DNA from 4 places in the Vallitalea pronyensis genome. Region 4 is predicted to be linked to each of the others. Evidence: riboswitches for the same ligand, from Rfam matches in the RefSeq annotation. Region 4 holds a riboswitch; each other region holds the start of a gene.
The links. Region 4 has a riboswitch for cobalamin ahead of HZI73_RS21140 (ABC transporter substrate-binding protein). Riboswitches for the same ligand answer to the same signal wherever they lie in the genome.
Positions count from the first base shown of each region.

Region 1: linked by a shared signal. The riboswitch ahead of HZI73_RS23835 (cobyric acid synthase) and the one ahead of HZI73_RS21140 (ABC transporter substrate-binding protein) in region 4 are both predicted to bind cobalamin.
Region 2: linked by a shared signal. The riboswitch ahead of HZI73_RS05495 (sirohydrochlorin cobaltochelatase) and the one ahead of HZI73_RS21140 (ABC transporter substrate-binding protein) in region 4 are both predicted to bind cobalamin.
Region 3: linked by a shared signal. The riboswitch ahead of nikB (nickel ABC transporter permease) and the one ahead of HZI73_RS21140 (ABC transporter substrate-binding protein) in region 4 are both predicted to bind cobalamin.

Region 1 is NZ_CP058649.1:5,702,523-5,705,741, reverse strand. It holds gene HZI73_RS23840 (divergent polysaccharide deacetylase family protein) at 86-901, shown strand; cobalamin riboswitch at 1,143-1,314, shown strand; gene HZI73_RS23835 (cobyric acid synthase) at 1,517-3,004, shown strand; gene cbiB (adenosylcobinamide-phosphate synthase CbiB) at 3,130-3,219, shown strand, end outside.
Region 2 is NZ_CP058649.1:1,315,627-1,318,845, reverse strand. It holds gene HZI73_RS05500 (ABC transporter substrate-binding protein) at 1-376, opposite strand, end outside; gene HZI73_RS05495 (sirohydrochlorin cobaltochelatase) at 434-1,300, opposite strand; cobalamin riboswitch at 1,451-1,632, opposite strand; gene HZI73_RS05490 (bifunctional 3-deoxy-7-phosphoheptulonate synthase/chorismate mutase) at 1,724-2,773, opposite strand; gene HZI73_RS05485 (carbohydrate ABC transporter permease) at 3,179-3,219, opposite strand, start outside.
Region 3 is NZ_CP058649.1:5,821,452-5,824,670, reverse strand. It holds gene HZI73_RS24365 (hypothetical protein) at 1-647, shown strand, start outside; gene HZI73_RS24360 (AraC family transcriptional regulator) at 758-1,555, shown strand; cobalamin riboswitch at 1,648-1,821, shown strand; gene nikB (nickel ABC transporter permease) at 2,009-2,956, shown strand; gene nikC (nickel transporter permease) at 2,946-3,219, shown strand, end outside.
Region 4 is NZ_CP058649.1:5,083,593-5,086,811, forward strand. It holds gene HZI73_RS21135 (FecCD family ABC transporter permease) at 1-539, opposite strand, end outside; gene HZI73_RS21140 (ABC transporter substrate-binding protein) at 588-1,640, opposite strand; cobalamin riboswitch at 1,807-1,985, opposite strand; gene HZI73_RS21145 (replication-associated recombination protein A) at 2,092-3,219, opposite strand, start outside.

The DNA of each region.
Region 1 (3,219 bases), 620 kb from region 4:
CTAACAAACAATATACACAATCATATAATAAGTGGACGCTACCTATAATATAATAAAACAAGACAATTTAGAAAGCATGACGTCCATGAAAAAATTATATCTCATTAAAATCAATCGAAAAGTATTAATTGTCATCCTGATGATTATACTTCATCTCATCGCGTATATGATTCTATACAATGTCAATACCATACGATGCAGTATTCAAAATACCAGTGGAAAATTAGCCATTATCATAGATGATTTTGGGCAAACCCGTGAAGGCGTAGAAGAAATGATGACCATTGATGAACATCTAACCTTTGCTGTCATGCCCTTTATGGAATTTACCAAAGAAGATGCCATCAAGGCGAAAGACTTAGGATATGAAGTGATTATCCACCTGCCCATGGAAGCAAAGGGTGGCAGCCTTAGTTGGCTTGGACCCCGCCCCATCCTATGCAACATGAAGAAAAATGAAGTTAGAAAAGTGGTAGAAGATGCAGTAGCAGATGTACCCTATGCTATTGGTGCTAATATTCATATGGGCTCAAAAGCCTGCTGCCAAGAAGAAATTATGGAAAGCATTTTTGAAGTGGTGAAAGAAAAGAGACTCTATTATTTTGTAGACAGTCGCACATCCAATAAAACAGTAGCCAAGAAAAAAGCTGATGAAATGGGTGTCTTATGTTATGATAACAACGTTTTTTTAGATGGGCAAAAACCCAAGAGTCACATGATTAAGCGGTTAAGAAAAGCAGGAGACTTGGCTTTAAAAAAAGGTCAGGCAATAGCCATTGGTCATGTAGGTATTGAAGGCGGCGTAGCTATGGCAGAGGCAATCGAGGAGATGCGGGAGGAATTTGCTGAACGGCGTATAGAATTGGTGTTTGTATCCGAATTGGATGATGATGTCTATTAACACCATATTGTTCATCAAATACTTAGGGTTTATTCTTAACTTGTACGTAGATTACTTAAGCCATCATTGTTATGCGTTATATCTTTCATGTTTGCTAAATATTAGCTATGCTTAAATAATATAAGTATTTATTGATTTTGTTGCTAGAATAGCATATAATGGGTTAAGAGTATGACGTAAATTGAATAATGAGGCTGTCACATAAAAACATGATATACACGTTATTTCGTTTGGATGAGACAGCCCAAGAAGCACACTAAGTTGCAAGGAAGCTGGTGAAAGTCCAGCACAGCCACCGCTACTGTATGTACTAACTCATGCGCAGGAAACCACTGAATAGGTTGCTATTTGGGAAGGATGTGCATCAGGTTTGAGGTATAAGTCAGGATACTTGTCTAGGGTGCTAACCATCCCAATTGCGAGTGGAAATATGGGTTTGTTTTTATACTTTCTTTGATGATATGACATAAGCAAAAGCATTATCATAGCATCCTTTCTTAAGACAAATCCATCATATATCCTTCCATGAATAACTGAATAATAATAAACTTGATGGTGTTGCATCTTCTAAGGAACATGCCTTCCATCCAGCAAGATGAAAGTGGAGTGAATACAATGAGTCATAATATCATGTTTCAAGGAACTGGTTCCACAGTAGGAAAGAGTATCTTAACGGCAGCATTATGCCGTATACTAAATGATGATGGTGTATCCGTTGCGCCTTTTAAATCACAGAACATGGCCCTTAACTCATTTGTTACAAAAGATGGTAAAGAAATGGGAAGAGCACAAGTGGTACAAGCAGAAGCAGCAAGGGTTGAACCACATGTAGCCATGAATCCAATATTGTTAAAACCCACAAGTGATGTGGGCAGTCAGGTTATACTTAATGGTAAGATACATAAAAATATGACTGCAAGTGAGTATTTTAGTCTTAAAAAAACCTTCAAGGAAGAGATCATGAATGCCTATCACCAGTTAGAAGAGACGTATGACGTGATTGTCATAGAAGGAGCAGGAAGTCCGGCAGAAATTAACCTAAGGGAAAACGATGTTGTCAACATGGGCATGGCTGACATGGTGGATGCTCCAGTCATTCTAATTGGTGATATTGATAAGGGTGGGGTGTTTGCTTCCATCTATGGCACAGTTATGCTTTTGGAACCAGAAGAAAGAAAACGCATCAAAGGATACATCATTAACAAGTTCCGTGGGGATGTGAACATTCTTCAGCCGGGAATCGATATGTTCTATGAGAAATTACAATTACCTTGTCTGGGTGTTATTCCTTATGAACCTCTGAAAATAGATGATGAGGATAGTGTAACGGAACGATTTGACCGTCAGGAAGAGGCGGCAATCATCATTGGTGTTATACGTTTGCCTTATATGTCTAACTTCACTGATTTTACTGTTTTTGAATTAGAAGACGATGTGACAGTAAGATACATAAAAGATGAAAAGGATTTTCAAGGCATTGATTTGTTAGTCATACCTGGCAGTAAGAGCACCATTAAAGATATGGCTTATCTCCATAACTCGGCCATGAAAGAAGGCATTTATCGTGCTCATAGAAGACAAGTACCCATCATCGGTATCTGTGGCGGTTACCAGATGCTAGGGGATACCATAGAAGATGAAAAAGGTGTAGAAACGGCCATGTCCAGTATTAATGGATTAGGCTTGCTGCATATGGCAACTCATATGGAAGAAATCAAGCAAACCACCCAAGTAAAAGGAAGGCTGCTGACCACATCACCTTTTGGAGCGGATCATCAGCATCTTCTAGTGGGTGGCTATGAGATACATATGGGCAAGACAGAATTACTGGATGGATGTGAGCCTTTTATCCAGTTGGAAGATGGCCGTTGTGATGGTGCAATTAGTGAGCGCAAGGACGTTATGGGCACTTATCTCCATGGTATATTTGATAACGATGAATGGCGCAATCTTATCTTGAATGATATACGAGAGAAAAAAGGTTTAGAAAAAAGAACCGATGTGGATTTTGCCAAGGAAAAAGACATGGAGTACGATAAGCTGGCTAAGCTTGTTCGAGAGCATATGGATATGGATGCCATTAAGGAGATTATCTATAAATAATGGATACGGATGGTGTATAGGATAACAATACATCAAAAGTATGGTAGAGAATACAAGGTGTTTCATGGTGTTTTTGACAGAATAGAAGCCAGTAAAGAGGTGTAGACGTGGTAAAAGCAATCAGCATGATAGGCATAGCAATGGCATTAGACTTAATCTTCGGTGATCCTGTTAGGATCCCTCATCCCATTATCTATATAGGGAAATTAATCAGT
Region 2 (3,219 bases), 2.5 Mb from region 4:
GAGGATACTGCTGATTAATCTCTGGTGTAATCAAGACAAGATCTGGCTTGGCCTTAATGAGTTTATCCATATCGGCTTCATGATCCATGGCATACCTTGGCAGATCAACTACCCTGGCAGGATAATGAGAACCCTTATCTACACCAATAAGATGGTGAGAAGCCTCTAATGCATAGATATTCTCTGTATGAACGGTGGATAAACTCACGATACGACTAGGAATTTTGTGTATCATAATTTTATTACCTACATCGTCAATAAACACGTGATGATCCACTATCTTACTGGCATCTTTTGTACCATGAATGGGTATATCCCGCCCAAGTACAAGCCCTATAAGGATGATGCTGCCTATAATGGGTATCCATTTTTTCATAAGCCTGCTTCCATTCCTTTCCATAAAAACGCCATAGCTTCTGCAACGGTAATGGTTCTATTTTTCATCAACCAAAGCTTCATTTGCATGTTGAACGAATAATTCTCTAATGGATGAAAGTTCTCCTAGCCCTTTTAGTACGTAATCCACATCGTATCCTTTGGCTTTAAACATCACTTTCCAGCTATCTTCTTCGTCACCAGCCATATCGTTATAGGCATGATCACCAGCTACAATCATAAGTGGCATCAATAATACTTTCTCATACCCGCTTTGCTCTATGTCTTTTGCTACATCTTCAAAAGAAGGTGACCCTTCTACTGTTCCAATAAAAACTTGAGGATAACCTGCATGTTTGAAGGCATAATCAAGGGCTGGGTAAGCGCTATTGGCATCATGATGTGTACCGTGTCCCATAAGAACAACGGCTGTCTTTTCATCCACATCGGGTACTTCATCCATCATGGCTTCAATAACCCGTGTATAATCCTCTACACTAGATAATAAAGGTTTGCTGACGTTGAGTATTTCAAATTTATCCTTAAATGGATGAAGCGCTTCATTCATCTGGTCATATTCTTCACCGTTAATCACATGGGTGGGAACCACAAGAACTTCTCCATAACCTTTTTTATAGATATGCTCAATTTGTTCTTCAACATTTTTGTAGGTGACTTGATCACGTTCTTTGTAGATATCAATGATCATCTGGGATGTAAAAGCGTTAAAGGCATCATACTCTGAGAATGTGGCACCCAATTCTTCTTCTAAGGCATCAATACTTACAACCCGATTCTCAACAAAACTTGATCCAAAACTCACAACTAATAAAGCTTTCTTATCTGTTTTACTATTGACCCCCTGGCATCCTGTTAAAGCTAATACCATCATAAGACTTACTACCATGATTATTATTTTCTTCATCCTTTATATCTCCTTTAAATTTAAAATAAAAAACCACTTATCCAAAGATAAGTGGTTCAAGCATTCAATTATGAAAACAACAGGATTGCAGTAAAGCTTACTAGATACAATCGTTGTTTATAAATTTTGCCCCTATTACCCGTAGAGTTTTTGCAAATTTCTGAGCAGGCAGGTCTTCTGACTTAAGCTTCAACGTACAATCATCCCTTCCCATCCCTTATGGACAGTGGTTATGATGATAACTCAGCTAATACAGCGGCGGGACCGTGCAGGATTTCAACCTGCTTCCCTATTATCCGTATCAATACGGCACCTGTTCATCGACATATGTAGTTAAGTACTATACTACAATGGACAAGAAGGAAAGTCAATATGCTTTTTTAAATTATTTGCATATCAAGACTGTTAATTTATACTATCCCTTCATGCTTCCAGTGCTCCAAGCAGTTCTTGAAATTCTTCAGGGTCTAACTGCTGCCGGCTATCGGATAATGCCAGTTCTGGTTTGGGATGAACCTCTACCATTAAGCCATCAGCCCCTACAGCTAAAGCTGCTTTTGCAATGGGTTGTATAATGTCTTTTCTTCCCAGTGAATGGCTGATATCAACAATAATGGGAAGCTGTGTCTCCTTCTTAATGATTGGAATGCTGGAAATATCCAATGTATTTCTTGTTTTGTTTTCAAACGTTCTGATACCCCGTTCACAAAGAATTATTTTTTTATTCCCTTGAAGAGCGATATACTCTGCAGCAAATATGAATTCTTTAATGGTGGCACTCATACCCCTTTTTAATAAAATGGGTTTGCCTGAAGCACCTGCACGTTTTAACAATTCAAAATTCTGCATGTTTCTTGCCCCAATCTGTATCATATCAATATGTTTGGCTACCGATTCAACCTCACTTCCATCAACAACTTCTGATACCGTAATGAGATTATGCTTTTTACCCACATGAGACAGTATTTTCACACCCTCTTTGCCTAAACCTTGAAAATCATATGGTGATGTGCGGGGCTTGTAGGCTCCTCCTCTTATAAATTTTATGTTATTACCTTTTAATAGTTGAGCTATTTTCTCAGCGTATTCTAGGCTTTCTATGGCACATGGACCTGCAATAATATAGGGTCCTTCTTTTTCAAGATTAAACATTTCTTTTATGGTACAAAATTTTACTTTGTTGATATCACTCACTAGAGGTAATTTTTCATGGCTGATGCCCATAAATTCCAGATTCACCTTAAATATATGATTAAATATATCACCAATCATTTTACCAGATAATGGTCCCTCGTTCTTTTCAATGATGTTTCTAAGCATTTCCTCTTCTCGCTCCGGGTCAAAATAGTCGCTACTGACTTTATCTTTTAGCTCTCTAATCTGCTTGATTAATGCTGCTCTAGCATTTAATGATTGTAATATATGTTCATTCACTTCATCCACTTGTTGCCTCAAAGCTTGAATTTTTTCCATGAGTTCACTTCCTTATTCTTAAATATTCGATTGCTATTATTGTTAGTCATGCATTGTTACAGACTTCATTTAACCTTTTATGTCGTTTTTATAAGCTCATTCATTATGTCAATCTTCATCAAATGGTTCTTAATCTTGTACATGTCATGCCATGCATATGGTTGATTGGTATTATTTATATGGCATGTCCAGCAACAACAAATTGTCGTACACCAATATATATTATATATTACTGATTGTTTTTTTTCAATATACTGACAGTTTAATCTTTTTCTAGCTATAGCTGTAACTGACAAAAATAACCCTTAATCTATTAGTCGTAATAGATTAAGGGTCTAAACGTAACAAGCTTACTATACATAATATTTATCATTATCTAAAACCATGCTATCTCTGGGAAGTTACTTATTCCTTAACCCCTCCAAGTGCAACACCTGCAATAATGT
Region 3 (3,219 bases), 740 kb from region 4:
TGGAAGTGAAAGGATTATGGATGAAGTATATGTTTTTTGCATTAGTATTATCACTTAATATGTTAACAAGAGATGCATTGCCATTAAAGAGTACAAGGAGCCCTAATGTTCATGAATTAATGCAATCAGTACCTATGTGTACCATGTATTTCAAAGGGTCTGACCAGCATTGGAAAGGGGAGTATCAAGTCATAAATCAGGGAAAGCATAAACGGACACAATTACATCTCTATCGCATGTTTAAAGGTAGCAATACAGGCACTTTTAAATATATCATTGAAACTCCAAAAGGACCTATTATGGGTGAAAAAGCATTGACAGAGGGGAATAAATACACGGTTGAAGAGCTTCTTTTCTTTGAAAAGGATACTGCAATAAAAGTAGTGATTGAATGGGAGCATAAAAGATCAACATTGATATTGACAAATAGAATAACAGATGACGTCATCTTACCTGAAAAAGCATTGCAAAATTTTATGGATGCATTTGAAAATATAAAAGATATATCAAAAATTGATTTTTCAGATTTTAGAGGGAAAAAATGGTATGTTTCTTATTGGGAATCTAATGGTTTAGGAGGAAGCTCCTGTACAGTTCCAATCGATGCATTAACAGGGGAAGTAGGGCATCCCATGTGCACACAATAAACCATAATAAAGTTATGTTAATAATGGTTCATACACGCATATTCGTCAGGAATTAATATTTCTACTGAAAATACATTTACAACATCAACCTTAACTTGTATAATATCACCATGAAACGTTTTTTGAATAATAAAAGATGGGATATTATTGTCTCAAATAAAGCGGAATGTATGCCAGAATGGGACTGGTATACCAAAAAGAACAATTGGATAGGGTATCACTTATGGTACGTTGAATCAGGAGAAGCCACTGTAGAGACCAATGGTCGTATTACAAAACTGCTAGAAGGCGATGTCTATTTGTTTAATCTATTACAGGCTCATTATTGCCAACACAACCCGGATAAGCCATTAACGGTTTTAACCGTTTATTTTAGAGAAAGCGAGGGATTGCACCAGAATTATGGCCAGCATTTGGGCTCAACAAAGCTGATATACGATAATCCAATGTTTGTAAGAAAGCTGTTTGAGAATCTTAGAGCTGATTTCAAATCCGGTAATAGAGAAGAAGCATTAATCTGGCTTAATGCCATATTAAGTGAGCAGCTGCTCCAATTAAAAACAAGTGAAGTGAGCCGGATTAAGAAAATCGTGAATAGCATTAACAACAAACCAACTTACCCCTATACGCTGAGTTACTTAGCCAATCAATGCGGCTATTCAATCAATCACTTCTTACGATTATTTAAACAGGAAATAGGTGTTACACCTATGACTTATTGTCTTCAGGTGAAGATGAATTTGGCAAAACACTATATCTTATATAGTAATTATACCATCAATGAAATTGCAATCTTATGTGGATACAAGGATGTTGCCTATTTCTCAAAGCAATTTAAACAACTATCAGGTATGAGTCCATCGGTCTTTAGAAATGCTTTTATGACCCAACCAGATCAAACGAAATGATCATTAAGAAAAAGCATAAAAATTTACAAAAATTTATAAGAAAGACTTTTGACAAATTTTGTCTAAGGTGATAAACTGTTATCAATAAAAATGAATAGGGAAGATTTTATGGTGCTCATCATGAGAGAATAGGGAAAAAGGTGTAAGACCTTTGCAGCCCCCGCTACTGTAAGCATGACGAAATTCGTATACCACTGTCTGAGGATGGGAAGGTGAAGAGTAGGGTGATTGTAAGCCAGGAGACCTGCCATAAATGGACTCATACAACTTCGGAGGGAAGTCTGTTTGCTTTATGCGTTCTTCAGGTATATGAACTTTAGATACTCGATGTTAATTGGAGCATATACATATAAGCAAGGGATACTTTTGTCAAGGGTATCTCTTTTTTGTTTAGAAAAATACCCCATATCATGTCGTATTTGGTGTAAATAATAAGAAAACGGTGGAATGAGCATGAGAAAATACATTATAAGTAGAGGCATACAACTCATAATCGTGATGCTGCTGGCATCTTTTATTACCTTTTTATTGACATATATCAGCCCAAGTGATCCAGCTGAAATGATGTTAACGGCTCATGATGTTATACCAACAGAAGAATTATTAGAAAAAACGAGAGAGGAAATGGGACTTAATGACCCATTTATCGTACAGTATGGCAATTGGTTGATTGGTGTATTAAGAGGCAACTTAGGTTATTCATCTTCTGAAAGAGAACAAGTAGCAGTGGTCTTAGGTAGCCGGATGTTAATGACCATCCGGTTAGCGGTAGCTGCTATCGTGTTGTTAATTGTTTTTTCTCTTTCATTAGGGGTGTTATCTGCAGTTAAAATTCATACGTTCATTGATCAGGTGATTAAGGGCATTTCTTTTGCAGGCATATCCATGCCAAGTTTTTGGTTAGGGTTGATATTAATCTATTACTTTGTTGTGAAGCAGCGTTGGTTTACCATAACAAATCCATACGATCTTAATAGTGTTATACTACCAGCCTTAACGTTAGCGATACCATTATCTGGACGCTACATTCGCCAAATCAGGGCGGCAGTATTGGAACAGTACACAGAAGATTATGTGGTGGGGGCAAGAGCCCGAGGTATTCATGAAATGAGAATAATGAAGAAGCATATATTACCCAATGCCCTAAAGAGCATCATTACCTTACTGGGCTTATCCATTGCTGTTCTCTTAGGAGGTACCGTTATTGTTGAAAATATTTTTTCTTGGCCGGGTCTAGGTTCCATGGCACTTAATGCCGTCACCTATAGGGATTACGCCTTGTTGCAGGGTTATGTATTATTTATGGCATTTATCTATGTAAGCATTAACTTCTTAGTCGATGTGACAACACAGTTACTTGACCCAAGAGTTCGGTTAGGAGGCTATCAAGATGACGTTTAAAAGAAAGAAAGTCTTTTTTGTGATGATTGCTTCCATTGCTGTTCTAGCCATTATTTTTTCAATGATTGCACCCTTATTAGCACCCAATGACCCATTAGCAACGGACTTTGCCAATATCTTACAGGAGCCCAGTGAACAATACCCTTTTGGGACAGATCAGGTAGGAAGGTGCATTTATTCAAGAATCTTACATGGTGCTCGTGTATCGCTTGGAACAACGATTTTATTATTGGGTATTATCTTCGTTTTAGGTTTAACCCTGG
Region 4 (3,219 bases):
GAAATCAATGCAGAAAATAGATAGTTAATGGATATCCCTGCTAATAGTAAAGTGGTGGTGGGTAATTTCTTTTGTATGGCTGCTATCTTCAGCACAACAAGTACCGTAACCAAAGCGCCAAAAAAAGCACATATACTCACCCCAGTAAACCCAAATACATTACTGCTCAAGTTAAGGATTAATCCGATGGTTGCACCGAGGGCAGCACCTGATGAAATACCAATAACAAACGGGTCTGCCATAGGATTTTTGAATACACCTTGAAAAGCACATCCAACAATAGCCAGTGCAGCACCTGTAAACAAGGCTACGATAATACGAGGCAGTCGTAAATCCATAATAATCGTTACATGAGACGCTTTAATACCATCTAACGATATAATCTGATCAAGTTTTGGAATATGATGTCCCACGATCTTTAAGGTGTTCATAAAATTAACGTTTACCGCCCCAAAACCAAGAGCCAAGAGCACAACCAATATCATCATAACCAATGTTAATATAATTAAGTTCATATTCATGTAGCTTTTTTTTACCATATGTCTACCCACTTTGTTATCTTTCCTAAGTCGTTTATTGCATGTTCATTACTCTTTGCCAATATCAATTTTTGCTGCTTCTGGATGGAATATCTCTACTAATCGTGCAAAACCATCTGCCAACCTTGGTCCTTGTCTAAAAAATAGATTTTCATCCACTTCATATAAATGACCTTCTTTAACAGCTGTTAATGTTTTATAACCTTCTAATCCTTCAATTTGCTGTTTACTATTGTATGAAGAAGAACACATCAGGTACTGAGGATCTTTCTCCACTAATTTCTCAATACTATAACTCCACATGGTACCGTCTGCAGCTGCATTCTCTGCACCAGCCATTTCAATGAGTTGACCAAGGAACGTATCGCCTGTAGCTGCAAAATCACCATATTCACCAAATCCTGTGATAAAATAAGCCGTAGGCTTTTCAAGATCAGCCACTGCTTTGGTATATTGGTCAAAGATTTCTTTCATCTTCGTTACCAAATCTTCTGTCTCCTGTGTACGATTAACCACTTGACCAATGGTTGTCATATAACCATATACACCCTCAAGATTTTCATTCCATGATAAGGCAACCACCTTTACACCTTGCTCATTTAATTGAGCAACGGATTCATCATTCACATGGGAAGAAGCAAATACCACATCGGCTCCTGATTCAATGATCTTCTCTATATTGGGTTCAGTTAAACTCCCTATGGATTCAATGGATAATACGTCACTTGGATAATCACAATAATCTGTTCTTCCAATGACTTTATCACCTACGCCTATTGCGAAAAGGGTTTCTGTCATTTCTGGTGAAATGGAGATGATCTTTTCTGGTTCTTGTTCAATGACAACATCTTTTCCAAAACGATCTTGTATGGTTATGGGGTAATAGTCACCCTCAGCTTCATCTGATGCGTTTTCTTGATCTTCTGTTGTATCCTTCTCTTGTTGCTCATCTTGCGCTTTATCCTCTTCTTGTTCAACCGGATTATTAGCATCTTGATAGGTATCATCTGTTGCCTTCTTCTCACCACAAGCAACTAAACCGAATACCATTAGCCCAACGATTAATAATATGGATATCCATAATCTTATCCCTTTTTTCATGTTACATGTCCTCCTTATACTTTCCTCTTTTTGATTTTACTGCTTTCATGGTAGTGTCTTGTTATTGAAAAGCATAGGTAACAGTAGCGTATTATATCAATAAAAAAACTGTGCATCGGCACAGTAGATTATTCATTCTTATGTTATCTACACCTTCCCACCGAAAGCTTAAAACGTTTAAAAGGCAGGTTTCCTGACTCATGGTTCATCTTACTTTCTCGCCTTCTCGGTTTCCCAATGGCTTATGAGATTTCATCACCAATTACAGTAGCGGGGGCTGTAGTGGATTTTAACCACTTTCCCTTTTAACTTGTGTTGACAAGCACCTTTTACTATGAAATTGTATCTTCTAGTTTTACTAGATACCTTCATTATAAGCCGTAATGAGAATATGTCAAGAAGAAATTGTTTAATAGGACAACAAATATACCCTGTCAATATCTGCATGGTATTAATCATTCCCTTTTATCTTCTTAAAATGTTCCTTAATCGTCTTCTCATAACCCTGTTCAGTTATATGGTAATATTCCTTACCCACTAATTCATCGGGCAGGTATTGCTGGTCCACATAGTGGTTTTCAAAATTATGAGCATATTGATAGCCAATGCCATGACCTAAGTCTCTGGCTCCCCCATAACTGGCATCTTGTAAATATGGCGGTATGGTATGCACTTGTATACGTTTTACATCTTCTAATGCTTTGTTAATGGCCACATATGCTGCATTGCTTTTAGGTGCGCAAGCCACATAGGTAGCTGCCTGTGATAAAATAATGCGTCCTTCAGGCATGCCGATAAAGTTAACGGCATCTGCCGCTGCCATGGCTACTTGAATGGCGTTAGGATCTGCATTACCTACATCTTCCGCCGCACAGATGACAATACGTCTTGCAATAAATTTGGGGTCTTCTCCTGCATAGATCATCTTTGCCAGATAGTAAACGGCTGCATCTGGGTCGGACCCCCGCATGCTTTTTATAAAAGCTGATATGGTGTCATAATGATTATCGCCATCTTTATCGTAATGAATGACTCTCTTTTGGATGCATTCACTGGCCACATCTAAGTCAATATGAATGATGCCTTGTCCATTAGGCTCTGTTGTCAAGATACCTAATTCTATAGCATTCAGTGCTGCTCTTGCATCACCATTAGCCCGATCAGCTAAGAAATCAAGGGCATCTTCTTCAATATGGGCTTCTATATTCCCCATCCCTTTCTCTTTATCCGTGACAGCTCGACGTATAAGTATACGTATCGCTTCCTTGGATAGTGGTTTTAATTCAAATATCCTTGACCTGGATACCAAGGCATTATTCACTTCAAAATATGGATTCTCTGTGGTTGCACCGATGAGTGTGATGGTACCATCTTCCACATAAGGCAATAGTGCATCTTGTTGTGCTTTATTAAATCGATGAATCTCATCAATAAATAGGATGGTCTTACCTAAAGTCATGCCTAACCTGCTGGATGCTTCTTCCACTACTTTCTGGATATCCTTTTTACCAGCCACCGTTGCATTAAGTTGAACAAATTCAGATTTTGTTGTGTTGGCAATAACCTTTGCCAAGGTGGT